One region of the Allosphingosinicella flava genome, then DNA from elsewhere that is predicted to be linked to it. Evidence: predicted binding sites of a transcription regulator. Region 1 holds the regulator's gene; the other holds the start of a gene.

Region 1 (14,763 bases):
TGCTGGAGAGCATGTTCATGCTGAGCACCCCCTTCCGTCCCAGCAGCCGGACATCATAGTTCAGCGAATGATCCGCCTGATCGCCGAAGCGGATGTTTTGCGCCCAGATGAGGGAATGGGTCTGGGGATCGTAGGTGGGCGCCTGGGCCCAGCCGACGATATGCTGTTCCGCATACCCGCCCCGTGCCCGCTCGGCGTTGATTTCCGGCTCCGCGGCGCGAATATTCTCGATGATTTCATCATAGTCCGAGGTTTTCGCATCTTCATCGGAAACGTAGCCGGTTTCCTCGAACGTAATGACGGCGCCCCAGCTGTCGTCGAAAACCGTCTTTCCGGCAGGCAGCACGAGGCCGAGAACGCCTTCAGCCACATCGGGAGGATTGCCCCAGACATCGGTGAGAACGCGTTTGGCCTCATCGGCGGGCAGGAAATAATAATTGCTGCCAAGGTGGAGCACGGCATTTGCGCCGGCGATCGCAACGTCGCCTGTGGCAGGGTGAAGGCTGCGGAGGAAGCTCTCCTCCGCCCCGCTGTTTGACGGCGTGGCGATTGCCCCGGCAGACAGAAGCAATGTGGCCGCGATGGCGGCAAAAGCCGATTTGAGCATTGTCTTTTCCCCCTTATTCGCAGGATGACGCATGTTTCCCCAATCCGCCAGCAGAAAAGGCCAGCAAGACATGAACGGAGCCGAGCAGGAAAAATCAGCGCCTTACACGTCCGGGGACATGCGCGAACTGCGCCGTTCGACGCCGCATGCCGCGCGCAACACCGGCCCGATCATCGACGTGCTGAAGGATGTGTTGCCCGGCGAAGGCATGGTGCTGGAGGTCGCAAGCGGGACGGGGGAGCATGCCTTGGCCTTCGCGCGGGCCTTTCCGCATCTCTTCTTCCAGCCAACCGATGCCGATCCGGTGGCGCTCCGGTCCGTCGAGGCCTGGCGGTCGGGGGAGGGCGGGCCGAACCTGCTCGCGCCCGTGCCGCTGGACGCGACGACGCCCGATCGATGGCCGGTCGACCGGGCCGATGCGATCCTGTGCATCAACATGGTTCATATCAGCCCGTGGGCAGCGACGCTGGGGCTGCTGGAAGGTGCCGGGCGTTCGCTGCCGCCGGGGGGCCCGCTCTATCTCTATGGCGCTTATTTGAGGCCGGAGTGGAGCCCGCGCCGTCGAACCTGGCGTTCGACGAGTCATTGAAGAGCCGCAATCCGGATTGGGGCATTCGCGACCTGGAAACGGTCGTGGCGGCGGCGGAGCGGGTAGGGCTTGTTTTGGACCGGGTGGTCGAAATGCCGGCCAACAATCTGTCCGTCATCTTCCGCAAGGGCTGATCGCGCCGGGAAACAAACGGTCATTGCCATAGCGCAATGAACCGGGCGCGTCATTGCCCTAAGCCTTTCTTCCACAGGAAATCGGAGAAAGCATCGTGCAAGGCTGGATCGTTGCGACGGCAGCTTTGGCGCTCGTCGCGCCGCTAACGGGGGCGATAATGGACAAGGCGTCTGACGATCCTTCCGCGCCCGGGCATGCCCGCAAGGCGCGGGCCTTGGCGCCGGACGATGGCAAACCTTTCGCGCAAGGTGCCGTCAAGGATGAAGCGTTGATTGCCCTTCATGTCAGCAAGGGCCTAAATGGCAACCAAGTGCTGGCCAGCCCTCCAGCAATCCGAAGCGCTGCAGGCTATTTCAGCGCTCCCAATCATAGTGCCGACAACAGCCATGTCGCGGGTTTCGGCTTCGTCAGCCAGAACTGGAATACGGGCCAGGATGCCCAGACCCAGGGCGCCACCAACATGTCCGCGCAATATGGCACGGCGACCGGCAGCTTCAGCAGCGGATCGCCATCGCCGTGATGATCAAATGGCGTCCCCTCAGCTGATCCTGCCGCGATCGCCGCGTGAGAGGGTCTTCGCCATCGCATGGCCGGTGCGCGATGCCTTGATCAGCCGGGCCGTTTCGATGGGAGTCGCGAAGGAAGTGCCCGTCGCCGTGGCGGCGGCGCCATTGGCAAGCGCCGTGGGCACGTCGACGCCGCGCTGCCAGCGATAGACGTAGCGCGCCTGTTCGGCGGTGGGACGGTTCGTACCCTCCCAGGGAAGACCGGCGGCGTCGAGTGCGCCGACCAGCACCGCGGCGGGAAAGGCCGCCTTGGCCGAGCGGAGGTTGCCGGGATGGTCGAGCCCATCATTGCCCGCCGCCAGCACCACGGGAATGTCGCGGCGGGCTGCGCGGCGAATGGCCCGCACGATTTTCGGGTCGTCGGACAGCGACAGCGAAACGTTGATCGCGTCCACGCCGAGATCCGTGGCGAGCCGGATGGCGCGGGCGATCAGGGCGGGATCGGCCTGGCAGGGCGGCGTGCCCCGCGCGGGGCAGCCCTGTGCATCGTCGATACGGATCGACACGATGCCGACATTGTGGCCGGTTTCGCGCGCGAGGATGGTCGCGACCATCGTGCCGTGATCGTAAAGCGGTGCATACGGCGTCCGGGGCCGATCCGTGCCGAGATCATATTCGGTGACGATCAGCGGCTGCAATTCGCGCGTCGCCGCAACGCCGCTGTCGATGATCGCAACGACGGGACGTTCGCTCGCATCGCGGGCAGCGGCGCCCGAAAGCGGCAACAGGCATGACAGCAACGCGACAAGAAACGAAAAGCGCATGATTCTCCCCCCGGAGACAGGCGGGCCACGACGGGAGGAGAGGCAAGGTCGCGGTCCTTTTGCCCATCCGCGACATGTTCATCTGGATCCACGCCCCCCGGCGAGTCTCGCTAACTCCCTGATGCGTAACATGACTTTGGCGGCTTGCAAGATGGCTGGAAGCGCATTTGCGACGGACCGATGAATGCCCGCCTTTCACGGGCGAAACGCAGGGTGTGGCGGAAGCAACGGCGTTGGTTTAGGCGGCGGGCATGATGCGCACCCGTTACGCCATCGCCCTGGGATCGAACCGGCGCCACGGCCGTCACGGCGCTCCGGCAAATGTGCTGCGCGCGGCGATCCGGGGCCTTGGCGCGCTCGGCGATGTAGAGGTGATATCGCCGATCGTCGCAACGCCCGCCTTGGGGCCAGCCGGACGCGGCTTCGCCAATGCCGCGCTGATCCTGACGAGCGATCTTTCGCCCGATAGCCTCTTGCGCGCGCTCAAGCAGGTGGAGAGGGACTTTGGACGGAGGGCAGGACAAAGGTGGGGACCGCGGGTGCTGGATCTCGACATCCTGCTCTGGTCGCAAGGGGCGTGGGAAAGCGCGGGCCTCGTCGTGCCGCACACCGCCTTTCGCGATCGCATGTTCGTGCTGCAGCCGCTGGCCGCGATCGCACCGGGCTGGCGCGATCCCGTGACTGGCCTGACGGTCCGCCAGCTTTTGAAAAGACTTGCGGCGCCAAGGCCTGTTGACCCGGACGCCGCCCGTCCGTAGGAGCCCAGACGTGGTCGGGCCGTTAGCTCAGTCGGTAGAGCAACTGACTTTTAATCAGTAGGTCGCTGGTTCGAATCCAGCACGGCTCACCACCTTTTTCCTCTATCGGCAACGATCCGGGTCGACATATTGGCGATAGCCGTTGCCGTCGACATAGTAGCAGCGGCCGTCATAGTCCCAGGCGTAGCGGCGCTGGCTCGACGACACCGCGCCGACGATCGCGCCGCCGACGGCACCGGCCGCGACGCCTTCTTCCACGCTGACACCATCGACCGCCGCGCCGACGCCTGCACCGACCGCCGCGCCGATCGCCGCGCCCGTCGCGCCGCCGCGCAGCGCCGGATCGGTATCGGTCGCGCAGGCACCCAGGGTCGAAGCGGCGAACATTGCCGCCATCAGTCCAATCTTACGCATAAATCACCTCATCATCGTTTCGAGGCGGCCTCTCGCGCAACGGCGCCGCTTTCCTTCGAAAGACGGGCCGGGGACGCCCTTGCGCAATGAACGGGCGCTTCGCCGCGATCGTTCCGGACAAGCGACGACTGGACGTGTAGGGAAGGCGGAATGGTATCCAAGCGATTGTCCTTCCTGCTTGCCGCCTTGACCTTGCTATGGGTCGCGATGCTCGTCTTGGGCGGCGTCGAGGCGGCGGGCGATCGCGCGGTCTATCTCGCGCTTCACGGCGGCGGGCATCCCTGGCTGACCCGACTGGCGGAGGCGGCGACGGTGCTGGGCGGCTGGGCGGCCGTGGTGCCCGCCAGCCTGGCGGGAGCGCTTTACCTGACTTTGCGCAAGCGGCGGCGCGATGCCGCCATTCTCCTCGCCATCACATTTGGCGGGCGGGCGGCGGTGGCGTTGCAGAAGATCGCGGTCGATCGCGACCGGCCCGTCCTTGCCGATCGGCTTGCCACGGTCGATTCGGCGAGTTTCCCGAGCGGCCATGCCGCGAACGGCCTGATCGTGTGGCTCGCCTTGGCGCTTTTGCTGCCCAGGCGAAGGCGGCCGGGCTGGGTCGCCGCGGCCTTGCTGCTCGCTTTCATCATCGGGTTGAGCCGCGTGGTGCTGGGCGTGCACTGGCCGAGCGACGTGGCGGCCGGCTGGTCGTTCGGGCTCGCCTGGACGGCATGTCTTGCCGCCTTGCTGCGCAAGGATGGGGTATCGCGGCAAGGATGAGGGGGCGGCCTCATTGAAGAGGGCCGGGGATTTACCGATTATCCAGCGCGCGCATCGTTTCGGCAATCTTTTCCAGCGGATGGCGCGCGGAAGCGGCGCGCGCGGCCTTGAGGCGCGGATAGCCCGCCTTCGCCTCCGCGACCAGCGCGCGGGCGAAGCCGCCGTCCTGCACCTCGGCGAGGATGCGCCGCATTTCGGCGCGGGTGCCGTCGTTCACAATACGCAGGCCGCCGGTCATGGCGCCATATTCGGCGGTATTGGAAATGGCTTCGCGCATGCCGGCGATGCCGCGCGCGACGAGAAGGTCGGCCAGCAATTTCACTTCGGTCAGGCATTCGAAATAGGCGATTTCCGGGGAGAATCCCGCCTCCGTCAGCGTGTCGTAGCCGGCGAGAATGAGTTCGGGGATCGCGCCCCAGAGCACCGCCTGCTCGTTGAACAGATCGGCCTCGCATTCTTCGGCGAAGGTGGTTTCGATCATGCCCTTCCGCCCGCCACCGAGCGCGGCGGCATAGGATAAAGCAAGCGCGCGCGCCTGGCCGCTGGCATTCTGGTGGGCTGCGAAGAGGGTGATGAGGCCGCTTCCGGCGAGATAGTCGTCGCGCAGAGCGGTGCCGGGGCCTTTCGGGGCGACGAGCAGGATATCGAGATCGGCACGCGGCACGATGAGGTCGAAGCGGATGGCGAGGCCATGCGCGAAAATGAGGGCCGCGCCGGGCTTCAGCCGGTCGTGCAGTTCTTGGGTATAAAGATCGCCCTGATATTCGTCGGGAATAAGGATGGCGACGACGTCCGCCCAGACCGCCGCTTCGGCCGGGGCAAATACCTGGAAACCGTCGGTTCGCGCTTGCACGATGCGCGTCGAGCCCGGCTGAAGGGCGACGCGGATGTCGTGAACGCCGCTGTCACGCAGGTTCAGCGCTTGAGCGCGGCCCTGATTGCCGTAACCGATGACGGCGACTTTCTTTGCCTGGATCAGGGCAAGGTCCGCATCCGCATCGCGATAGATGGTCATGACAATCCTCCGATGCGCGACCCGGCCAGACGGAAAGGCCGGAAGGCACGGCATAGACCCGTTGCCCGGCCCGGCGAAAGCCCAGGATCGACAAGCGGGCGAACCTCCGCGGCGTCAGTCGCCGCTCTTCACGACGGCCAGCTCGTTGCCGCTGGGATCGGTGAAATGGAAGCGGCGGCCGCCGGGAAAGGCGAAGATCGGGCGCGTGACGATCGCGCCTTCGGCACGCACCTTAGCGAGCGCCGCCTCCAGATCCGGAACTTCGATCACCGGCAGGGGCGCGGCGGTCGCTTCATCCGGATCGCCCTGGAGGCCGAGATCGACATCGCCAGTCGTCGTCGCCGCGTAAGAGGGGCCGAATTCGGCGAGGCTCCAGCCGAAAGCCTGCTGGTAGAAGGTGCGCGTCGCCGCGATGTCCTTCACCGGCAGCTCGACATAATTGATCCTGGCCATCCGAGCCTCCGGTCAGTAGCGCCGGAGCAGGCCGGCGAGGCGGCCCTGCACGACGACCTGTTCGGGCCGGTAACGCTGCGGATCGTAGAGGCGGTTGGCGGGATCCAGGCGGACCATCGAGCCTTCACGGCGGAAGGTCTTGAGCGTCGCTTCGCTATTGTCGATCAGCGCCACCACGATTTCTCCGTCCCGCGCGGTGTCGGTGCGGCGGATCAGCGCATAGTCGCCGTCGAGAATGCCTTCCTCGACCATGGAATCACCGGACACTTCGAGGGCATAATGCTCGCCCGGGCCGAGCAAGGCGGCCGGAACGGGCAGGCTTTCGGTGCCTTGCAGCGCCTCGATCGGCGTGCCCGCCGCGATCTTGCCGTGCAGGGGAAGCTCGACGATGTCGTTCGCGGCGGCGGGAAGGGCTGGCTTGGCCGCCTGAACGCGCATTGGGGATGCCGCCAAACCCTTTGCCTCCGTCCGCTCCGGCGCCTTCAATATTTCGAGCGCACGGGCGCGGTTGGGCAGGCGGCGGATGAAGCCGCGCTCCTCCAATGCCGAAATGAGCCGGTGGACGCCGGATTTGGACTTGAGCTCGAGAGCATCCTTCATCTCCTCGAACGAGGGCGATACGCCGCTCGCGGCGAGATGATCGTGAATATAGCAGAGCAATTCGTGTTGCTTGCGCGTGAGCATGTCCCGCACTCTCCATAAGGAACGAACGGAGAACGTGTAGGAAACGCAATGATCCCTGTCAAGCGGCTCCGTCGCGGCGCGCCATCATGGCGCCGGCATGCGCTGAAGATAGACGCGGCGGCTCTTTTGCAACAGGATCGGATCCGGGCGGAAAAAACCGAAGTCGAGCTGCACATTATAGCGCATCGTGATTTCCGCATAATCGGCGCCATCGCTGTTTCCATAAGCAAGCGGCGCGATAGTGAGTGCGGAGGGTTTGAGGCCGAACTGGCCGGCGGCGATGCGTGCCTTGATCTGGGCCTCATCGGGACGCGGCCAGAGCGTCGCCTGGCGCGCGCCCTCGGCCAGGGCGTTGTTGAGCCCGGCATTGGCGAAATAGAGCATGCCGATCTGGGGAATGCCGATCAGAAACAGGATGAGAGCCGGGGCGACCAGCGCGAATTCGAGCGTCGAGGCGCCCCGTTCATCGCGGCGAAGCGGGCGGATCATTGGACCCTCATCGTTGCCGTGGCCCGAAGCGGGAAGCTGCCATTCGGGCTGGCGCCGACCGCGCGGGAGACGATGCTGGCGGTGAATTTCGGTTTGTAATAGCCGCGGATCGTCACCGACACGAAGCGCGCCGTTTCCTCTGTGCCGGTGCAGGCGCCGTTGATGCTGGGCTGCTCCACCCGGTTGCATTCGAGCCAGGAGCGGATCGTGACATTGGTTTCATCTTCTCCCGCCACCGCCGCCGCTTCGCGCCGGATAGAGTCCATGGTTGCGCCGACGGTGCCGGCGGTGATTTTTTCGAGGGCGCGATAGCTTGCCTGTTCCAGCTCGAACTTGCGGGCCAGGCCCTCGGCAAGGTCGATGGCGTTCACCAGCACCATCGCCAGCACGGGCGCGGCGAAGGCGAATTCGATCACGCTCGCCCCGCGCTCGTTTGTCCGCAGCCGGTGGAGAAGCCCGCGCATCACCGGACCAGCCGGACCCAGCTTGCGTCGAACGACTTGGCGCCGCCGTCGGAGGGGCAGCTATTGGTGATTTCGGTATTGCCGGTAAAGGTCAGGCGGTTCGCCACCAGCTGGATGCAATTGCTGTCCATGCCGGAATTGCCGTTGAAGGTGAGCCTCTGCTTGGGGAAATAGAAAGCGCCTTCGAGCTTCGAATAGCTGTTGCCGTTGATATAATGGTCGCCGTCGATGCGGCGGCCGTCATAATACATGAGGACGCCCTTATAGTCGCCGCTGCTGGGGGCGGTCAGATCCAGCTTCGCGCCGCCGTCGATGCGGATGTTGGGAAAGGACGTCTGGATCGTCGGCGTCGGGCTGGTGAAGACCAGGGTGACGCCGGTGCCCTTGACGGTCGATTGCGCGTTAATCGTGATGTCGCCGGTGATGTAATAAGTGCCGGGCGCGAGGTTCAGCGTCCCGTGGACCGCCAGGCCGGTATAGCAGCCCGGGCCGATATTTTGCGTGGCCTTGCTGCCCACATCGATCGCGCCGCCGCTGCAGGGGGAGGGAGGCGAGGGGTGCGGCAGATTGGCGAAGGGATCGGCCTGCTTCAGCGAGTAAGGCAGGAGGAGGGTTTCCCCCTTATAGGCGCTGCTCGGCGGCACGCCGCCCACCGCGGCGATCGGCGAAGCGACGACGGCGGCGCTGCCCGCGCCCGAAACGGCCGCGGCGCCGCTATTGTTGGCGATGACGCCGCAGCCCAGGTTCACCGTGCTGTTGCCGGAGAAGGTGATGCCGGTTCCAACCGATTCATCCAGCGCGACCATGCAATATTTGCCGGTATAGACGAGGGCGGCGGTCGCCTCGACCCGAAGCGGATGATCGTGGCCGGTGAAGAAGGACATGAAGGGCACGGACCGCTTGGCGGTGAGAATGACGCGAACCGCGCGGTTGTTGTTCGCATAAGGGCCGGTCGTGGGCGCATTTTCGATGACCGGCGGGGCGGCGAGCCGGACCGAACCGTTATAGTCCAGCGCCTGCTGGACCGCGGCGCCGATCGTTTTGTTCTGGACGCGGGCAAAGGCCCCGGCGAGGGCGCCGCTGTCGGCCGCGCGCTGCATCTGGCGTTTGAGGAGGCTGAGCTGAATGGTGTCGACCGCGAGGCCGGCCGAGCCGACGATGACCGGCATCGCGGCGCCGATCAAGACGAGCGCATTGCCCCGTCTGTCCATCCGCAACCTGCGGAGAAAAGCGCGTACACCCATATGTCGCCTCTCAGGCTTATTATCGGCACGACAATAGCTTAGGCTTCTTTACAGATGCTTAGGGTGAATGGTTAACGGCAGGCTTTACGCGCGGATAAAGGCGGCGAATTCCGTATGCGGCGTTAACCAGGCGCCCCGGCCAGGGCGAGAAAATTGGCGAGCAGCGCATGCCCCCCCTCGCTCGCGATGCTTTCCGGGTGGAATTGGACGCCGTGGATGGGAAGATCGCGATGCGCAATGCCCATGATCACCCCGTCGTCGGTTCGCGCCGTGACCGACAGGCAAGCGGGCAGGGTCGTTTCCGGAACGACGAGAGAATGGTAACGGGCGACGGTCAGCGGATCGGGCAGGCCCGTAAAGAGGCCGGTGCCGTCATGCCAGATGGCGGAGGTCTTGCCGTGCATCACCGTGCCGCAGCGTTCGACCCGGCCGCCGAAATGCCGGCCGATCGCTTGGTGGCCGAGGCACACGCCAAGCAAGGGCTTTCGGGCATGCGCGCATGCCGCGACGAGATCGAGCGAAATGCCCGCTTCGTCCGGCGTGCCGGGGCCGGGCGAGATGAGGAAAGCGCCGGCACCGGAGCCGAGCGCTTCATTCACGGTCATCGCGTCGTTGCGCACGACACGGACGTCCGCACCCAATTCGTTCAGATAATGGACGAGGTTCCAGGTGAAGCTGTCGTAATTGTCCACGACGAGAATCATTGGAACGGCCCCTTGCGGCTTCCCGGCGCGGACGGGGGTCCGCGCCGCATCAAGCCTTTATTGCGCGCCGCGTCCGAGCAGCTGGCTCTTCAGGCGCTGGATCGCGGCGTCGTGCCGCTCGACCTTCAGGCTGCGCTGGGCGGCGCGGGCGAATTGCAGCGCATATTCGTCGCCAAGCGCCTGGCCGAATTGCTGGCGCGTGGCGGCGACGAGCTGCGGCTGGCCGCGGGCGTCGCCGGGAATGACCTCGTTGAGGTGAACGACGAACCAGCCGATGCCGTCCGGTGCCGGGATGACGCGCGCCTTGCCCTTCGGAATCGAGAACATGAGGGCGACGGGCGGCGGCACCTGCTGACCCTGGCGGGCGATCTCGATACGCTGGGCGCTGACCGGGCGCGGACCTTCCACCTTGACCCCGGCAGCGGCGAAGGCGGCTTGCGGCGCCATTCCGCCGTTGATGCGGGCGGCGATCTGGTCGGCGATCCGCTTGGCCTGATCGCTGGCGCGCTTGGCGATGAAATCGGCGCGAACCCGGTCCTGGATCTGCGCGAGCGCCGGCGGGGCGGCGGGGATGACATCGCCGAGCGCGATCACCGCATAACGCTGATTGGCCTCGATCGCCTGGACGACGGGATCGTCGTCGGCGGTCAGCTCGAAGGCGGGCTGAAGCAAGGGCTGGACGCCTTCGGGAAGCTGGTAATTGGCGGTGCCGGGCGCCTGGCCGGTGGCGGTAACGGGCACGGTCTGGGCGACGGTGAGCTTTTCGGCACGCACCGCTTCGTCGAAGGTCGAGCCGTCGGCGATCGCATCCTCGATCCGGGTGGCGAGCGCGCTCAAGGCCTCCTGCGTCTTTTGGGTGCGCAGCTGCGTCGCGATTTCCGCGCGGACCGAGGCAAGGGGACGGGCGGGCGTATTCGTCACGGAATCGACGCGCAGGATGTGCCAGCCAAGCTCCGAGCGGGCGGGCTGCGTGGTGGTGCCCGCGGCGGCCGAGAAAGCGGCGTTGGCGATGGCGGCATTGGTAAGGCGGGTCAGGCTTTCGCGAGTCTGCTCGCCGATCGAGGTGTCGCCGGCCGCGAAGCCCGCTTCCTGCGCGGCCTGGGCGAAGCTCTTGCCGCCCGAGAGCTTCTGGGCAAAGGCACGGGCGGCGGCTTCGTCGGGCAGCACGACCTGGCTGAACGAACGGCCCTGCTTGGCGCCATAGGTCGCCTGGTTGGCCTGGTAGAAAGCGGCGATTTCCTGATCGCTTGGCTGGGCGGCGGCGGCGACCTGATCGGCGCCGAACATGGCGTAACGGATCACGCGCCGTTCGGGGATCGTGTAGCGGGCCTGGTTCCGCGTGTAGAAGGCGTTGAGCTCCGCAGCGGTCGGCGCGGGGCCCGGGGGCACGGCGTCGAGCGAGATGGCGCCGACGCTGCCCGAGCGGCGTTCCAGCAGCAGCGAGGCATATTGCAAGGCGACGCCTTCCGGAATGCGCGGCGCGGCGCCGACGGGAAGCATCAGCTGACGTTCGATGAGCGAAGCGGCGAGATCCTTGCGCAGCTGATCCTCGGTGATGTTCTGGGCCTGGAGCGCCCGGCGGAAGGTCTGCTGATCGAACTGGCCGGCGAGATTGTGGAAGGCGGGAAGGCTGGCGATTTCGGTGTCGACCAGCTTGCGCGGGGCGGCGAGGCCCTGTTCGTCGCCGAATTGCGCGATGGCGCGGGCGGTGATCATCTGGTCGACGAGCCGTTCCAGCGTATCGCCCTCAAGAAACTGCGCCATGGTGAGCTCCGGCTGCTGCTGGCGGGCGCGGCTCAATTGGCGATTGACCTGATCGGCGACCTCCGTGGCGGTGATCGCCTCGCCATTCACTTCCGCGACCGTATCGCCGCCGCCGATATTGCCGAGGCCCGAGGGCGTGCCGACGCCCGTGATGATGAAGGCGAGGGCGATGAGGCCGAGAAGGGCGACCACGATCCAGGATGAAAGGCCGCGGCGAAGGAAGGAAATCATCAGTCAGCTACCGGTATGATTGAGGTTCGATACGGCTCTTAAGGCCTGTTGACCGCGCGCGGAAGCCCAGATTGCACCGGCGTCCGCCACCGCTCCTTCGACAAGCCCATCGGGAGCCGATATGGCGGCCGCAAACAAGCAAGGGAGGATGGCCGATGCGCCGCAAGTTGATCGTCGGAAACTGGAAGATGAATGGCAGCCTGGGCGCGCTGGCGGAGATGGACGCGATCGCGGCGGCGGCATCCCGGCGCGCCGACGTGGATACCGGCATCTGCCCGCCCTTCACATTGATCGCGCCCGCGAAGGAACGCGCGCCCTCTCTCGCCATCGGCGCGCAGGACTGCCACGCCAAGGACAAAGGCGCCCATACCGGCTGCGTGTCGGTGCCGATGATCCGGGAAGCGGGCGCGACGATGGTGATCGTCGGCCATTCCGAACGGCGGGCGGACCAGCATGAGACCGATGCCGATGTCCGCGCCAAGGCGCAAGCCGCGCTGGCGGAAGGACTGCTGACCATCGTGTGCGTCGGCGAGAGCGAAAGCCAGCGCGAGGCGGGGGATGCCGCAACCGTCGTCACCGGACAGCTTGCCGGATCGCTGCCCGACGATTGGAGGGGCGGGGAGCTGACCGTCGCCTATGAACCCATCTGGGCGATCGGCACGGGCAAGGTCGCCACCCCGGCCGACGTCGCCAGCATGCATGCGGCGATCCGCGCGCATCTGGCCGCCCGCTTCGGCCCGCGCGGCGATGCGATCCGCATTCTTTATGGCGGATCGGTGAAGGCGGACAATGCGGCCGAGTTGCTGGCGGTCGACGATGTCGACGGCGCCCTGGTCGGCGGCGCGAGCCTGACGGCGGCGCAGTTCGTGCCGATTATCGAGGCGGCTTGACTGGCATCGGTCCGCACGGACGGGTTAGCAAATAAGGTTCGTGCAGCCGGCCTCACAGCGAACTTCAGCCCTTATAGCGACGTCTTATAAGGCTGCCCTTATAAGGGAGTTCCAATGGCCGGGCCTGTTATCGTTATTCAGCAGGATGCCGTTGATCCGCGCTTCAAACGTCGTTGTTTGGCGGCGAGCGACCCAGGGGATCCCTTTCGCGACGGGCAAGAAGGCCCCTGCTTGAATTCTTGTTTCGGCGCCGCATTTGAAGGCAGCGCGGGCGGCGGCAAAGCCGGGCGTTCGCGAGAGCGAGGAGATGCGACGATGAGCAAGGAATTCGACCCCGCCGACAGCCAGCCCGCCGGCTATGTGCCGCCGAAGGTGTGGTCCTGGGATAAGGCCAGCGGCGGCAAGTTCGCCAACATCAACCGTCCCATTTCCGGCGCCACGCATGAAAAAGCACTGCCGGTGGGCGCGCATCCGCTTCAGCTCTATTCGCTCGGCACGCCGAACGGGGTCAAGGTGACAATCATGCTGGAGGAGCTATTGGCGGCAGGCCATGCGGGCGCCGAGTATGACGCCTGGCTGATCGACATCAATGAGGGCGACCAGTTTTCCAGCGGCTTCGTCGACGTGAACCCCAATTCCAAGATTCCCGCGCTGGTGGACCGCTCGACGGCCCCGGAGACCAAGGTGTTCGAAAGCGGGGCGATCCTCTTCTACCTCGCCGAAAAGTTCGGCGCCTTCCTGCCCACGGACCCGCAGAAACGGGTGAACACGATGAGCTGGCTGATGTGGCAGATGGGGTCCGGCCCGTTCATCGGCGGCGGCTTCGGCCATTTCTTCGCCTACGCCCCGATCAAGATCGAATATGCGATCAACCGCTATGCGATGGAGGCCAAGCGCCAGCTCCACGTGCTCGACACGCATTTGGCCAAGAACGAGTATATGGCGGGCGACGAATATACCATCGCCGACATGGCGATCTGGCCCTGGTATGGCGGCGTCGTGAAGGGCGAGGCCTATGGCGCGCAGGAATTCCTGGCCGTGCACGAATATAGGAACCTCCTGCGGTGGACCGACCAGATCGGCGCGCGCGCGGCGGTGAAGCGCGGGCGGATGGTCAACCGCAAGCTGGGCGCGCCGGAAACCCAGCTCCGCGAACGCCACGATGCGCGCGATTTCGAGGTGAATACAGAGGACAAGGTGCAGGCGCGGGGCGGTCTCTGGGTTTGATTCCTTCCAACTTCCTGGGGCCAGCTTCAATTCACGACGCGCCTGAAGGGCAGTCCGGGCCTGAACCGTAATGCCTGTCTCGAAGAGAATTTTCATTGAATATTGTTAGAAATATCCGCCCTGAAACTGACCTCTCTAATTTGCAGATGTGCAAATATTGTCGCATGTAATAGACAAGTTTCATAAAGTGGAAGGGGAGTGTCATGAATCCTTTGAAATGGCTTTACATCGTTGCACTTGTTGCGACCTCTGTTGCGAGCCCTGTTCTTGCGCAGTCACGCAGCGGCGCCAATGATAAGGGGCGTCCGGCAGGCGTTAACAAAATCCGGCCGGGCCTTGGCGACGATCCGGGGGATCCGGAAGTATCTCCCTGGCTGCCGCCTGGAGTAGAAATCGATGGACCAATAACCGGGGTAGATGCCGAGGAGCAGGAATGCGAAGGCAAGAGCATGACCGTAGGAAGTGGCAGATCGGTGCAAGTCTGTGCCGCTTTCTGCTTCAATCCGGAAGACGCGCGATGGACACCTACATATGACGCGAACGGTGAACCTACAGGCCGGTTCGAATTCGCCAGGGGATTTACTCTCATAAGTGAATATCAGGATGGGCAGAACGGGCTTCTAGTGGAACGCGTGCGGATCAATCAGCCCCTTCCCTTCTGTGCGGCCGGCGGCGGCGAAGACGAGGAAGAAGAGCGCGAGAAGTTCATCGTCCAGCTCAACATGTACTGCCTCAACGCGAAAAAAAGCCCCTCTTTTGATCGTCTACAATACAGGGCTGCTGGGGTAACACAAGACGAGGATCTGCAGGAACTTCTCGCGATCCTGGATCGCAAGCAAATTACTACCCAGGAGCACAAGGATTTGGTTCAGGATGCGATTTGGGAAATCACGGAAAAAGAAGGCCTGAAGCCGCAAACGCGGGCCAATCTGCAATTGCTTCCGAACAAGGCGTGACCTCGCCTTCAAGCAGATAGGACTTAATGAACCGGATGCGGCTGCCATCG
Region 2 (14,763 bases), 230 kb from region 1:
TTATTGCCTGCCCGTCGCCAAACGGGAGCGGCATCGCTTGGCGCTCCGTAAGGCTGCGACATCCGGCTCGCCCAAATTCTTCCTCGGCACCGATTCCGCGCCGCATGAGGTTTCCGCCAAGGAATCGTCCTGCGGTTGCGCCGGTATCTTCAACGCGCCGGTAGCGATGGAAAGCTATGCGACCGTTTTTGAAGAGGAAAACGCCCTCGACCGGTTGGAGGGTTTCGCCTCCGAACATGGACCCGATTTTTACGGCCGCCCCCGCAATGAAAGATGGATCAGGCTGGTTAAGCAGGATTGGGCAGTGCCCGCCCTCCTCGAAACCGGAAACCAGCGGATCGTCCCCTATCATGCCGGCGCCACCCTGAAATGGCGCTTTGACGGGATCGCCGGATAATCGGCCGCTATGCTCCGATTTTAATGCGCGACGGCACTTGCAGCGGCGCCGTACTCCTTCATCGCCGGTACACCAGGTCCAATATTTCCGCCGGGCGCAGGAATTGCTCGGCTGAAGGATCGAAATGCGGTGATTGGGCCAGGCCGCTCGCCCAGGCGGCGGCTGCGCGGCCGCCCCATTCGTCCGGACCTTCCGATAGCGTCGCGGCGCTCGTCCCCGTAGAGTGCCGGGCGGTGAAATCGTAGAAGCTGCCATTGACGTTGCGCAACGACGCCCCGCCTTTCGTGCAGTAAAAATCCGCGGCGATGATGGCGTCCTGACCGGCATGGAGCCGCCAGGAACAGGCAAGGCGTCCGAGCTCCTGAACTTCACTGCCGCGGGGGCCGAGCCCCACTAGCCTCCTGCGCCGGTGAGGTTCGCGCCGGAATTGGTGACTCGAGAGGTCGAGCGGTTGGGCCGCGTGCGTCCGCGTTTGTTCGATGAGGGGAGCTGCTGCGACCGTCCCTACTCGCCTCGCATCGAACTTCGGGCCATCATCACCGCCGACCCCGCCGAACCTAGCTTCGGAGCCGTTGGCTCGGAGCTGCTACCCCTGTATAGCATGGCGTATACAGAAGAAGACCGTCGCCCTAGCGTGGGGTGCTTTACCCCTCCTTTACGAGGGAAAAATGGTCGGGGAGACAGGATTCGAACCTGCGACCCTCTGCTCCCAAAGCAGATGCGCTACCAGACTGCGCTACTCCCCGATCATGTCGGCCCGACCTTGCGGCGAAGGCAATGGTGGGCCCGGCAGGATTCGAACCCGCAACCTAGCCGTTATGAGCGGCCGGCTCTACCATTGAGCTACAGGCCCACGCGGCGCCGCGATAGGGAGCGTATCGGCGATTGGCAAGGGCTTTACGCGGCATCCGGGGCGGAAAGGGTGCCGTGACCCGGCGCCCTTCCTCACCCATGCAATCGGATCAGCCGCGCTGGTTGAGCCAGGCCATCCAGAAAGCGGCGATATCGGCGCGCGGACCCTGCACTGCTTTCAGCGCCGCTTCCGCCTCCACTTTCTGCCCCGATTGGGCGAGCGCCGCGCCGAGGCGGGTGTTCACCAGATTGGCGTCCACGCCGCCCTTCTGAAGGGCAGCCCGATAAAGGGCGGCGGCTTTCGCATAATCGCCATAACCATAATAAGCGTCGGCGGTGCTGAGGGCCATCTGGCCCGTGCCGGATGCCAAAGCCTTGGTTTCGAGGCCGCCCAGCGACTCGCGATCCCCCTTCATCTGGACAGTGTTCGCAGCGATCAGTTCCTTGAACGGCGATTTCGCGGCATCGACATGGCGCGCGGCGACGCCTTCATCGAGGACAGCTTTACTTTCGCCCGGGAAACCGCCGCTTTTCAATTGATCGGCGAAGCGGAAATAATCCCGTTCCCCCGTCAGCCCCTTGGCGGCGCGCATCAGGCGGAAAAGATCGAGCTGCGCCTGCGCGTCGAGCGTCGAGCTGTCGCGATAGATGAGCAGGGCATCGCGCCAATTGGTGGGCGTGGGATAAGCGGCGACGAGGGCCTTGCCGAGCGCCACGCTCTGCGGCGCCATCTTGTTCTGGAAGGCGAGCGAAAGGGCGCGCTTGTACCAGGTGTCCGGAACCGGCTGCCCCGCGGCTTTGCGCATGTCGATGGCACGGGAGATGAGATCGACCGCCTCAGCGCCCTTCTTGCCGTCCACCTTGAGCTCGGCGAGGGAGAGGAGAACATCGGGATCGTTCGGCGAAATCTGTGCTGCTTTGGTCAGCGCATTTTCCGCCGTCTTGCGGTCGCCCGCGCGGTCCGCGAGAGCCGCCTGATTGAGATACAGGGTGGACAGATCCTTTTGCGGCGTACTGGCCGTCGCGAGCAGGCGATCGATCGCCTGACGCTGGATCGCCTCATTATTGCTGTCGATGCCGAGCTTCAGCATCAATTGGCCGAGGACATATTGCGCGTCCGCCCCCTTTGCCGCGGCCTGAGCGGCCGGGAGGGCGGCGGTCGCGGCGGCCGTATCCTTGGCGTTCACCGCCGCCTGAAGCGGGGCGAGGCCATTCCGTTCTTCCTTGCTGAGCTTATACTCCCGCGCCGGAGCCGGAGCCTGTTGCTGCTGGACGGCCGCCATCGCGGCGGGGGAAACGCCCACCAGGAAAAAAGTCATGCCAAGGGCGAATTTGGAAATGGATTTCACGAATTTCCTCCTGCCGGCCCGCGCATGCACGCCGGATTGAACGGTCAAGGATGCGGCACTTACTGCCTTTCCCCGACGCTTTCTAGATCGTCCGGCTGAACCCGCGTTGAATTGGGGTGGCGCAAGGGCGAATTGACCGCGTCCCGGCCGCTGGCTACCGGGCGGAATGCTTGCCGTGATTTCGCCCGCCAAGACGCTCGATTATGCGCGCCCGGTTCCGCCCCTCCCCGCCACCAATCCCGATTTCCGAGACGACGCCGCGCGCATCGCCAAGGCAGCCGCCCGGCTGTCGAAAAAGAAACTGTCGGGGCTGATGCATATTTCCGACAAGCTCGCCGCGCTCAACGTCGAGCGGTTCCGGACGTTCGACGTCCTGCCGGAACGCCAGGCCATCTATGCCTTCGCCGGCGACGTCTATGCCGGTTTCGAGGTCCACAGTCTGGACGCCGAAGCGATAACCTTCGCGCAGGATCACTTGCGGATCCTGTCGGGCCTGTACGGCCTGCTTCGCCCTCTCGACGCCATCCGGCCCTACCGGCTGGAAATGGGAACGCGCTGGGCGCCCGCGCGCGGCAATCTGTACGGATTTTGGCAGGACCGGATCGCCGCCGCCCTCTGCCGCGCACTCGACCAAGGCGGCGGGCCGATCGTCAACCTTGCCAGCAAGGAATATTGGGCGGCCGTCGACGGGAAGCTGCCGTCCGACGTTCGGGTGATCGAGATCGATTTCAGGGAGGACGGTCCGAATGGGCCGCGCTTCAACACGTTCGCCGCGAAGCGGGCGCGGGGCATGATGGCCCGCTATATTTGCGAACACCGGCTGACCGACGCGGAAAGCCTTAAGAACTTCGACAGCGACGGCTATCGTTTCGATGCGGAGGGGTCTGACGCCGATCGTTGGCGCTTCACCCGGCGCTAAGCCCTCGCGCGTGCGTGCGCGCACGGGGTGGCGTCCGCCCTTTTCCTTCGCTAGAGTTCGGTCATCCCATGCGCGGCGACGCGCGCCACCGTTACACATCGTCAGGACAAGACATTGGCCAGCACGCCGCCGACCATCGAGAATAGCGACATCAGCCCCATTTCCATCGTCGAGGAGATGAAGACCTCCTACCTCGATTATGCGATGTCGGTGATCGTCGCCCGTGCCCTTCCGGACGTTCGGGACGGCTTGAAACCGGTCCACCGCCGCATTCTCTACGGCGCGCATGAAGCCGGATTCGTAGCGGGGCGTCCCTACCGCAAGTCGGCGCGTCTCGTCGGCGACGTCATGGGTAAATATCACCCGCACGGCGACGCGTCGATCTACGATGCCCTCGCCCGCATGACCCAGGATTGGTCGATGCGCGTGCCGCTGATCGACGGTCAGGGCAACTTCGGATCGATGGATCCCGATCCGCCTGCCGCCATGCGTTATACCGAAGCGCGCCTTGCCAAGGTGGCGGATGCCTTACTTGAGGACATCGATCGCGATACGGTCGACTTCCAGCCCAATTACGATGCCTCGGAACGCGAGCCGCAGGTTCTTCCCGCCCGTTTTCCGAATCTGCTCGTCAACGGCGCGGGCGGCATCGCGGTCGGCATGGCGACCAATATTCCGCCGCACAATCTCGGCGAGGTGCTGGCGGCGTGTAAGGCCTATATCGACAATCCCGCCATCACCGTGGACGAGCTGATCGAGATCGTTCCCGGCCCCGATTTCCCGACCGGTCCGCTGATCCTCGGCCAAAGCGGCGCCCGCAGCGCCTATCATACGGGGCGCGGTTCGATCATCATGCGCGCACGCCACGAGATCGAGGAAGGGCGCGGCGACCGCCGGTCCATCGTTCTCACCGCTATCCCCTACCAAGTCGGCAAGTCCGGCCTGGTCGAAAAGATCGCCGAAGCCGCCAAGGAAAAGCGGATCGAGGGCATTTCCGACATTCGCGACGAATCGAACCGCGAGGGCGTCCGCGTCGTCATCGATTTGAAGCGCGACGCAACGCCGGATGTGGTCTTGAACCAGCTCTGGCGGCACACGCCTGCCCAGTCGAGCTTCCCGGCCAACATGCTGGCGATCCGCGGCGGCCGTCCGGAAACGCTCAATCTCCGCGACATCATCGAAGCGTTCGTAAAGTTTCGCGAAGAGGTCATCACCCGCCGCGCCAAGTTCGAATTGAACAAGGCGCGTGATCGGGCGCACATCCTGCTCGGCCTCGTTATCGCAGTAACCAATCTTGATGAGGTGGTGCGGATCATTCGCGGATCGGCGTCACCTGCCGAAGCCCGCGCTGCCCTCCTTGCCCGCGAATGGCCGGTTGCGCAGATTGCGCCCTATATCGCGCTTGTCGAAGCCGTCGAGCATGAGGTCGACGGCGACAGCTACACTTTGAGCGAAACCCAGGTTCGCGCCATCCTCGATCTGCGTCTCCATCGCCTGACGGCGCTCGGGCGGGACGAGATCGAGGGTGAGCTGAAGCAGCTCGCCGCTTCCATCGCGGAGCTGCTCGCCATTCTGGGCGACCGCGTGAAGCTCTACGCCGTCATGCGCGAGGAATTCGACGCGGTCGAAAGCCAATTCGCGACGCCACGCATCACCACCATCGCCCCAGCGGGCGACAGCATCGACGATGAAGACCTGATCGAGCGCGAGGACATGGTCGTGACCGTCACCCATGGCGGCTACATCAAGCGCACACCGCTCGACACCTTCCGTACCCAGAATCGCGGCGGCAAGGGCCGGTCCGGCATGGCGACCAAGGACGAAGACGCCGTGGTGAAGCTGTTTGTCACATCGACGCATACGCCGGTTCTGTTCTTCTCCACCCACGGCAAAGTCTATCGCATGAAGGTGTGGCGCCTGCCCGAAGGCGCTCCGCAGGCGCGCGGCCGCCCGATGATCAACCTTTTGCCACTGGCGGAAGGGGAAACCATCTCGACCGTCTTGCCGCTGCCGGAAAATGAGGAGGAGTGGAAGAACCTCCACGTCATCTTCGCGACCGCCCATGGCGGGGTACGCCGCAACAGCATGGATGCCTTCGCCAACATCCCCTCGAACGGCAAATTCGCCATGCGCTTCGACGATGATGCGACCGATCGATTGATCGGCGTTGCCCTTCTCACCGAGGAAGACGACGTGTTGCTCGCGACCAAGAACGGCCGGGCTATCCGGTTCGAAGCGACGGCGGTGCGCGAATTCCAGAGCCGCACTTCGACGGGCGTGCGCGGCATAACGCTCAAGGAGGATGACGAAGTCATTTCGCTGTCCATTCTCAAGGGCTTTGCGGCCTCCACTGAAGAGCGGGAAGCCTATCTCCGTGCCGCGCCGTGGAAGGAGAATAAGAACCCGCCTACCCTCAACCCGGAACGGATGAAGGCGTTCGAAGAAGCGGAAGAGTTTATCCTGACGGTGACCGTCAACGGTTACGGGAAGCGCACTTCGGCTTATGAGTATCGCCGCACCAATCGCGGCGGTCAGGGCATCACCAACATCGAAACCTCGCAACGCAACGGCTGCGTCGTGGCGAGCTTCCCCGCGCATAATGGCGAGCAATTGATGCTGGTCACCGACCAGGCGAAGATGATCCGCACCACGGTGGGCGATATCCGCATCGCGGGACGCAACACTCAGGGCGTCACTATCTTCCGCGTCGCCGAGAATGAGCATGTCGTGTCCGCGGCCCGCATCGAGGAAAGCGAAGATGAGGCCGAGGCGGTGGTCGACGTCGAGGATCAGACGCTGGCGGCGAGCGACGCCGTGATCGGAGACGGCGTGGAATAACATTCGGCAAGCTGCCGAAATTGGCTTCAGGAAGAGCTTATCCGGCGGCGGCGCGGGTGGCGTTGGGCATAAGGTCTACGACCTCGGCATCTGGCAGCACCGATTGCCAGAGCAGCGTGCGATGGCACCCACGATAGTCGCGTTCGAAGCAGAGCAAAGCGGATGGTTTTTCCTCCGCCAGCGCGATCATCCTTGCGGCATCAAGTCCGGCCTCGGGTGTGTCGAGTTGAGCGGCATAGACGCGCTCCAGCACGTCCTGCTTTCCCTTTCGCGCGGCTTCCCGTCCTTCCGGAGGAGTGCCAAGGGCCTTGAGGTTGACATAATCGATCCCCGCTTCCCGCAGACCGTTGGCCAGCACATTCTTTGAAAAACCGGGTCTGCGCGACAAGGGCACGGCCCGGACATCGATGACCCGCTCGACGCCTGCGTCCTGCAATGCAGCGATAAGCTCCGCCTGGGTGGCGCCTTCGTAGCCGATGGTGAATATCTGCATCTCGCCCTCCGCCATGCCCATTCGCCGTAAGCGAAGGATGGATCGGATGCTCAACGCTTTACATGGGCATCCGCCTCACCGGCCGGTCCGGAGACCGGCCGGTCTTTGGATCAGAGATCGTCCCCTTCGTCCGGGCCAGTCATCAGCGCGTCCGACACCTCATCTGTCCGTCCGCGGATGGCGCCTTCGAGCCGGGCTGCAAGCTCCGGATTTTCCTTCAGGTAGGTTTTGGCATTCTCACGGCCCTGACCGATGCGGATCGAGTCATAGCTGAACCATGCGCCCGATTTCTCGACAATCCCGGCCTTGACGCCGAGATCGAGAATTTCGCCGATCTTGGAAATGCCCTCGCCATACATGATGTCGAATTCGACCTGCTTGAACGGCGGCGCGACCTTGTTCTTCACCACTTTCACGCGGGTCGTGTTGCCGATGATGTCGTCCCGATCCTTGATTTGGCCGGTGCGGCGGATGTCGAGGCGGACGGACGCGTAGAATTTGAGCGCGTTGCCGCCGGTCGTCGTCTCCGGATTGCCGTACATGACGCCGATCTTCATGCGCACTTGATTGATGAAGATCACCAGGCACTTCGACTTGGAGATGGAGCCGGTGAGCTTGCGGAGCGCCTGACTCATGAGACGCGCCTGAAGACCGACATGGCTGTCGCCCATCTCACCCTCGATTTCGGCACGAGGAACGAGCGCGGCGACCGAGTCCACGATCAGCACATCGACGGCATTGGAGCGCACGAGCGTATCGGCGATTTCCAGCGCCTGCTCGCCCGTATCCGGCTGCGATACGATCAGCTCGTCAATGTCGACGCCAAGCTTCTTGGCATAGACCGGATCGAGCGCGTGCTCGGCATCGACGAAAGCCACCGTGCCCCCGCCGCGCTGCGCCTCGGCCGCGGCATGGAGAGCGAGCGTGGTCTTGCCCGAGCTTTCCGGCCCGTAAATTTCGACGATACGGCCCTTGGGCAAGCCACCGATGCCTAGCGCAATGTCGAGGCCCAGGGAGCCCGTCGAGATCGCCTCCATCTGGATCGCCTCACGCGAACCCAGTTTCATCGCCGACCCCTTGCCGAACGCGCGATCGATCTGCGCCAGCGCCGCTTCGAGAGCCTTTTGCTTATCCATATCTTCTGATTTCCTGCCGGATTCGACGATTTTCAAGGATGCCACCATGGCCAAGCTCCCTCTTCATTGCCAGCAAAAAGCTGTTCACTGAAGAGGCGTGTATCCTATTTGTTCCATGAGAACAAGAAGGAAACCTTCTTCCTTTCCCCCGCACGCGGCGAGGGGTCAGAGCGTACGTTCCGCGAGCGCGGCGTTGATCGCCGGGTCAATCGCATCAACCGTATAGGGTTTGGCAAGCACCGGCGCCCCGGCATGCTCGGCGGGCGGAGGCTCGATATGGCCGCCGGTCGCGAGAATGAAGGGACGACCTTCCTGCGCGAGGCGATCGGCGACCGGCCAGATCCGTTCATTCTTCAAATGAACGTCCATGATCGCGACGTCGAAACCGCCCTCGTCGATGCGGATCATCGCCTCCTCCACGCTTTCGGCAATGGCGACGCATTTGTGCCCGAGGGATTCGAGAAAATCCTCGAGCATCATGGCGATGAGAGGTTCGTCTTCGACGACGAGAATGGAACGACTGTTACTCACAAGAAATGCTTAGGCGGTCCGGCGTGAAACCGGAAGCCTTATTTGTGACGAAGCGCATCGCGGGCGGCTTCCGCAAGTTTTTGAACCGAAAAGGGTTTTGCGAGGAAGGCGACATTTTCAAGGTCGATCGACTTGCGAAGCTGCTCCTCAGCATAGCCCGAGATGAACAATATCGGCAGGTCGGGATGCGTCTTGCGCGCTTCACGAACCGTGGTGGGGCCGTCCATCGTCGGCATGACGACATCGGAAATCATCAAATCCACCCGTTCGGCGGCGGCGAGGATTTCGAGCGCCGCTTCGCCATTTTCGGCCGAAAGGACGGTGTAGCCATGGCGGGTAAGCGCGCGTTCGGCCACCGCGCGCACCATCGCTTCATCCTCGACGAGCAAGATTGTGCCGCTGCCCCAAAGTTCGCCGCTTTCCTTCACCTTGCTCCGATTTGGGCGGCTGGGGCCTGAACGGTCGACGGGCAGGTAAATGGAAATGGTGGTTCCGCGCCCCATTTCCGAATCCGCGAAAATATAGCCGCCCGATTGCTTGACGATGCCGTAGACGGTGGAAAGGCCAAGGCCCGTCCCCTTCCCTATTTCCTTCGTCGTGAAAAAGGGTTCGAAAATCTTGCTCATCACCGCGGGCGGAATGCCGGTCCCGGTGTCGGTCACGCGCAAGGCGGTATAATCGCCGATGGGAAGAACGTCGTGACCCATCCGGCGGACGTCGCCCGCCGATACACCGAAGGTCTGGATGGTGAGGCTGCCCCCCTGCGGCATGGCGTCGCGCGCATTGACGGCGAGGTTGACGATGACCTGCTCGAGCTGGCCCGGATCGGCGCGCACTGCGCCGAGATTGCGCCCATGCTTCGTCTGCAGCGTCACCGTTTCGCCGAGCAGCCGCTTCAGAAGGTTCGACACTTCGGCGACGACGTCGGGAAGCTGGAGCACCTGGGGCCGCAGCGTCTGCTGGCGGGAAAAAGCAAGAAGCTGGCGCGTGAGACCGGCCGCGCGGTTCGAATTGGACCGGATCTGCTGAATATCGTCATAATCGCTGTCGCCGGGCGTGTGCCGCATCAGCATCAGATCGCAATGGCCGAGAATGGCCGTCAGGATATTGTTGAAATCGTGCGCGACGCCCCCCGCCAACTGCCCCACGGCCTGCATCTTCGTCGCTTGGGCGACCTGCCGTTTCAGCCGGTCTTCCTCACTATTGTCCTTAAGGGAGAGAAGCACCGTCGCGTCGCCGAGGCCGCGCGCGCCCGCCACGGTGAGCGCCACCGGTTCGTCCGGGCTGGATTTCAGGCGGACGGCCATGTCGCTCGACATCGACGGACCGCGCGCGAAGCGGCGGACAAGATCGGAGACGGATCCCTTGTCCTCATCGACGACGAGATCGCCCGGGTAGATTGGCCGCGCGTCATTCGAAAGCCCCGCCGCCTTGCGGAACGCCTTGTTCAGGTAGACGAAGCGCCCATCGACATTGACGAGCGCGAGGCCGAGCGGAAGCATGTCGAGGAGCGCGTTCACATTGCCCCTATCGTCCTGCATCAGGCCGGAAAGGCCGGCGGTGCCATCCTCCAGAATAAGGAACAGGGTGAGGTGTCCATCGCCCTCGCCCACCGGCATCTGGACGATGCGAAGCGGCGGCCCGCTCGCGCCCTCCACCGCATAGAAGAATTGGCCGTTTTCCGTAGCGAGCAGGAGATCGATGAGCGGCGCCCCGGTCGCGATCCCGTCGCTTTGCCCGGTAGCGCGGCCGGCAAAGGCGCGATTGGCGGCGATGACGATGCCTTGATCGTCGACAAGCGCGGCCATCAGGCCCGCATCGCCCATGCGAGAACCCGCCTCGCCCGTCAGCATGCGCTCCGCCTCGATCGCGAGATCGGTGCCGCCTGCCAGTGTGAAGGACCAGAGCAGGAAGCTCCCGCCCTGCCCCGCGCGCTGCACGTGGCCGATCGCGGAGCGGCCGTTGCGATCGGTGGCGCGGAAACTAAATGCGCCCTCGAGCCGTGCCAAATCCCCGGCGGCGCGGACCGTTTCGGGATCGGCCAGTCCCGCATCATCATCGTCCGGCGGATGAAGGCCGCCGGTCAGTTCGCAATAGGCTTCGTTGGCGCAGAGCAAGGCCCCGTCCGGGCCGGACAGCGCCATGGCCGACGACGCGCCGTCCATTACCGACCGGACGAGTTTCAAATCGGCGAAGGGAGCCGGTGCTTCGGGAACGGCCGCATTCCGGCTTTCCCTAAGCAGAATGAAGGCCGCGGCCGCCAAGGCTCCGGCGCAGAACGCGGCCGTGAAGGCAGGGCTGGCGACGGAGCGAATGAGGATGAGCGCCGTCAGGAGGAAGGCGATGCCGATCGCGAAGGCCAGCCACGCGCGGGCGAGGGGTTGCCGGGTACCTGACGCGAAAGTGAATGCCGGCACCCGTCTTACGCCTTCGCCACACGGATGCGGGGGACGGACATGTTCAGCATTCCCCTTCGGCTTCAGGACCGAGGCCGGGCGGGAGAGCGGAGCGAAGTTGGCGGCGGCGCCACTTCTGGCCGGTCCACCATCGCCATCCCAATTGCGAGACGAAATAGCCGAAGAGCGCCGCCGCGGCGGAAATGACGGCAAGGCCCACCACCATCGCCGGCGCAGCATCGGATGCCAGCCACGACAGCCATTCACCCGCGCCAGCGCCGCGTTCGTAAAGGGCATAGAAAGTGGCGGTATCGGCATGGAAGCCGAGCATGTTACCCACGCCGATCGACGCGATGAGGATGAAAGGCGTCGTCGCCGGATTGCTTAGGAACGTCATCGCCGCCGCTACGGGAATATTGGCGCGAAACGGTACGGAAACCAATGCCGCGCCGATGATCTGGAGACCCGGAATCATCAAGAAGATTCCGACGAACAGGCCAAGTCCCACCGCGCGCGGCACGGACCGGCGGGTAAAGCGCCACAAATCGCTGCGCAAGACGCGTCCCGCAAAAGGCCGGATCAGGCGGTTTTCAGCCAGATCCTCACGCCTTGGAGCGTTCCTGGCGAGCCAGGTGCCGATACGTGTTCCCAGGTCAGCCATGCTGCCTTAGCAGGCGGCCCTGCTCCCTCTTCCAATCCTTTTCCTTTTGATATTCGCGCTTGTCCGGCGCCTTGCGGCCCTTGGCAAGCGCGAGCTCGACCTTCGCCCGTCCGCGGCCGTTGAAATAGATGGAGAGCGGCACGAGGGTCATGCCTTCCCGGGCCACCGCACCGTGCAGCTTGGCGATCTGACGCTGGTTGAGCAGAAGCTTGCGCGGGCGCTTCGGCTCATGATTGAAACGGTTGCCGTGGCTGAACTCGGGAATATTGGCGTTGATCAGCCAGACCTCTTCATCCTTCACTTCCGCATAGCTTTCGCCGATCGACCCTTCGCCGAACCGGAGCGACTTCACTTCCGTACCCGTCAGCGCGATTCCGGCTTCATATTTGTCCTGCACGGCATAATCGTAGCGCGCGCGCCGGTTTTCGGCGACGACCTTCTTCTTGTCGAACTCTTCGGGACGGGGGCGCGCCATCAGACGAGGCCGGCATGCGCGAGCGCGGCGTCGACCGCCTTGCGGCTGGCTTCGGAAGGGGGTGTCATGGGCAAGCGCAGCTCGGATGAGAATTCGGGACGGATTTTGTTGAGCGCATATTTGATCGGACCGGGTGAAGCATCCGTGAACAAGGCCGCGTGGAGCGGGTATAGCCGATCCTGGAGATCGAGCGCTTCGGGCCAGCGCCCTTCCAGGCAGGCATTTTGGAAATCGGCACACAGGCGCGGCGCGACATTTGCGGTGACGGAAATCGCCCCCACCCCGCCCATCGCCATATAGCCGAGGGTCATGTCGTCATTGCCCGACAGCTGCGCAAAGCCGGTGCCGCAGCTCAACCGGTGCGCGCTGACGCGGCCGAGATCGCCCGACGCGTCCTTGATTCCCACGACGCCCTTAACCGTAGCGAGGCGGGCTACCGTTTCCGGCTTGATGTCCGTCACCGTCCGTCCAGGAACGGTGTAAAGGACGATCGGCAAATCGCTCGCCGCAGCCAGCGCTTCGTAATGGGCGAAGACACCGTCCTGATTCGGGCGGTTATAATAAGGCGCGACCACGAGCGCGGCGTCGGCGCCAGCGTCTCGCGCCGATTGCATCAGCGCGATGACGCTTTGGGTGTTGTTGCCGCCGCAACCGGCGATGACGGGGACGCGGCCAGCGGCCTGCTCAACGCAAGCGCGGATCACCCGCGCCTGCTCTCCAGCCGACAAGGTCGCGGATTCGCCGGTGGTGCCGCAGGGAACGAGCGCGTGGCTTCCTTCCGCGATCTGCCATTCGACGAAGGCGCGAAATGCCTCCTCGTCAAACGCTTCGTCGCGAAAGGGCGTCACCAGAGCCGGGATCGAGCCGCGGAACATGCTTGTCTCCTTCACCAGGGTCGCCAGCGTGATAATGCGAAGCGGCCCGGAAATCCGTTCATGGCCTGATAAGGAGGGGGTTGGCATCCTGTCCAGCATGCATAAGAAAGCAATGACCCTTACTTTGCTCGCGGCCTCGGTTGCCGCTGTCGCTTCGACCGGTCCGGTCGCTCTCCAAAAGATATTGCCGGCCGCTACGCAGGCCGCGCAAATTGCGCCATCGACGCCGGGGCCGGCCGTCACGGCGCCGCAAGCGCAAACTTCCGCGCCGAGCTTCGCCGCCAATCAGGCGATCGCGCAGTGGAACAGCCTGCGGCAGAGCAGCAGCCAGCCCTTCTCCTCTTATTACAGCTTCCTCACCACCTATCGCGGCTTTCCGGGCGAGACGGCCCTGCGGCGTGACGCCGAGCGGGCGCTCGATCCGGCTGTGACCCCGGCAAGCAATATCGTCGCCTTCTTCCGCATTCACCCGCCGCTCACCCCAAGCGGCCACGCCAAATATGCGCTGGCGCTGAAGGGTTTGAACAGCGGCGAAGCGGACGCCGCGGCGCGCACGGCCTGGGCCAGCGGCGTTCTGCCCGCTGCGGACGAAAGCCGCCTGCTTGGCGCGTTCGGGCCGATCCTAACGTCCGCCGATCACGACCGGCGGATGGAGACCCTGCTCGACAATGGGGATACGGCGAGCGCGCTGCGCACCTTGCCTTACGCCTCGGCCGCGCGGCGGGCGATTTACGATGCGCGCATCGCGCTCCAGACCCGCGCGCCTGACGCCGCTGCCAAGGTCGCGGCGCTTGGTGCGGCCGCGTCCGGCGAAGGCGGCCTGCTGATGGACCGCGCCAACTGGTTCCGCGCCACCGGCCAGAGTCTTGCCGCGCGCAACCTGCTCGCCATGCGCCACACTTTCACAAGCCGGCCCGCCAATCCGGAAAAATGGTTCGAAACCATGCTGACCATGGCGAAGGGCGCGGCGGCCGACAGCCAGTGGCAGTCCGCCTACCAGATTGCGAGCCAGGTCGACGATGCCTATGCGCCGAACACGGACATCAGCGAGAAAAGCTATGGCGAGCGCGACGAATATACGAGCCTGACCTGGCTCGCCGGGTCGACGGCTTTGCACCGGCTCGGCCGCCCCATCGATGCCATCGGCATGTTCGAACGCTATGGCCGCGCCGCCCGATCGCCCCAGACGCGCGCCAAGGGCTTCTATTGGGCCGCGCGCGCCGCGAGCCAGGCGGGCCAGGCCGAGCGCGGCGCGCAGCTCCTCAATCTCGCCGCGGCCTATCCGGACCAATTTTACGGCCAGCTCGCGATGGAGAAGCTGGGGCGCCCGATCCCGGCACCCTCGCCAACCGACCGGGTGACGCCGACGCCGGAAGCCCGCGCCGCCTTCGCCCGCCGTCCGATCGTCGAGGCCACGCGCCTGCTCGGCATGTTGGGGCGGCGCGAGGACCAGGCCCTGTTCATTCGGGCGCTATCCGAACAGCTGACCACCGACGAAGAACATGCGCTGGCCGACGAATTCGCCCGGCAGATCGCGCGGCCCGACCTCGGCGTCTGGGTGGCCCGCAACGCGCGAAGCAAGGGGTCGACAGTCTATACGCTCGCCAATTTCCCGACCGTGCCGGTGCCGCCCGCCTACGACCGGCATTGGACGCTTGCCAACGCGATCACCCGCCAGGAAAGCTCGTTCGACCGTACCGCGCAGAGCCATGTCGGCGCGCGCGGGATGATGCAACTGATGCCGGGAACCGCGCGCGAAGTGGCAGGGCAGTTGGGCATGCCTTACGACCTGTCCCGCCTGACCGGGGATCCGCAATATAACGTCATGCTCGGCAGCAAAT

Evidence for each region. The regulator LexA, encoded in region 1, represses DNA repair genes until DNA is damaged. The targets are predictions, from matches to a motif close to GTTCCNCNCTTGTTCT.
Region 2: a site for LexA is predicted at 8,103-8,118, ahead of recA (recombinase RecA). Genes of this name have one in related genera too.

What each region holds. Positions count from the first base shown of each region.
Region 1 is NZ_CP065592.1:888,702-903,464, reverse strand. Features, by position in the region: gene IC614_RS04715 (DUF2167 domain-containing protein) at 1-607, opposite strand, end outside; partial or broken gene IC614_RS04710 (DUF938 domain-containing protein) at 726-1,330, shown strand; gene IC614_RS04705 (hypothetical protein) at 1,489-1,851, shown strand; gene IC614_RS04700 (S8/S53 family peptidase) at 1,870-2,661, opposite strand; gene folK (2-amino-4-hydroxy-6-hydroxymethyldihydropteridine diphosphokinase) at 2,913-3,419, shown strand; tRNA gene IC614_RS04690 (tRNA-Lys) at 3,436-3,511, shown strand; gene IC614_RS04685 (hypothetical protein) at 3,522-3,833, opposite strand; gene IC614_RS04680 (phosphatase PAP2 family protein) at 3,984-4,592, shown strand; gene ilvC (ketol-acid reductoisomerase) at 4,624-5,607, opposite strand; gene IC614_RS04670 (VOC family protein) at 5,722-6,060, opposite strand; gene lexA (transcriptional repressor LexA) at 6,073-6,744, opposite strand; gene IC614_RS04660 (TadE/TadG family type IV pilus assembly protein) at 6,829-7,233, opposite strand; gene IC614_RS04655 (TadE/TadG family type IV pilus assembly protein) at 7,230-7,697, opposite strand; gene IC614_RS04650 (TadE/TadG family type IV pilus assembly protein) at 7,697-8,941, opposite strand; gene IC614_RS04645 (anthranilate synthase component II) at 9,064-9,645, opposite strand; gene IC614_RS04640 (peptidylprolyl isomerase) at 9,703-11,640, opposite strand; gene tpiA (triose-phosphate isomerase) at 11,796-12,530, shown strand; gene yghU (glutathione-dependent disulfide-bond oxidoreductase) at 12,846-13,757, shown strand; gene IC614_RS04625 (hypothetical protein) at 13,961-14,713, shown strand.
Region 2 is NZ_CP065592.1:656,885-671,647, reverse strand. Features, by position in the region: gene pyrC (dihydroorotase) at 1-397, shown strand, start outside; gene IC614_RS03535 (hypothetical protein) at 456-791, opposite strand; tRNA gene IC614_RS03530 (tRNA-Pro) at 1,067-1,143, opposite strand; tRNA gene IC614_RS03525 (tRNA-Ile) at 1,176-1,250, opposite strand; gene IC614_RS03520 (tetratricopeptide repeat protein) at 1,360-2,598, opposite strand; gene yaaA (peroxide stress protein YaaA) at 2,765-3,517, shown strand; gene gyrA (DNA gyrase subunit A) at 3,632-6,355, shown strand; gene IC614_RS03505 (DUF488 domain-containing protein) at 6,393-6,848, opposite strand; gene recA (recombinase RecA) at 6,959-8,032, opposite strand; gene IC614_RS03495 (response regulator) at 8,150-8,515, opposite strand; gene IC614_RS03490 (hybrid sensor histidine kinase/response regulator) at 8,554-10,932, opposite strand; gene IC614_RS03485 (DUF2062 domain-containing protein) at 10,976-11,563, opposite strand; gene smpB (SsrA-binding protein SmpB) at 11,565-12,047, opposite strand; gene dapA (4-hydroxy-tetrahydrodipicolinate synthase) at 12,047-12,922, opposite strand; gene IC614_RS03470 (lytic transglycosylase domain-containing protein) at 13,020-14,763, shown strand, end outside.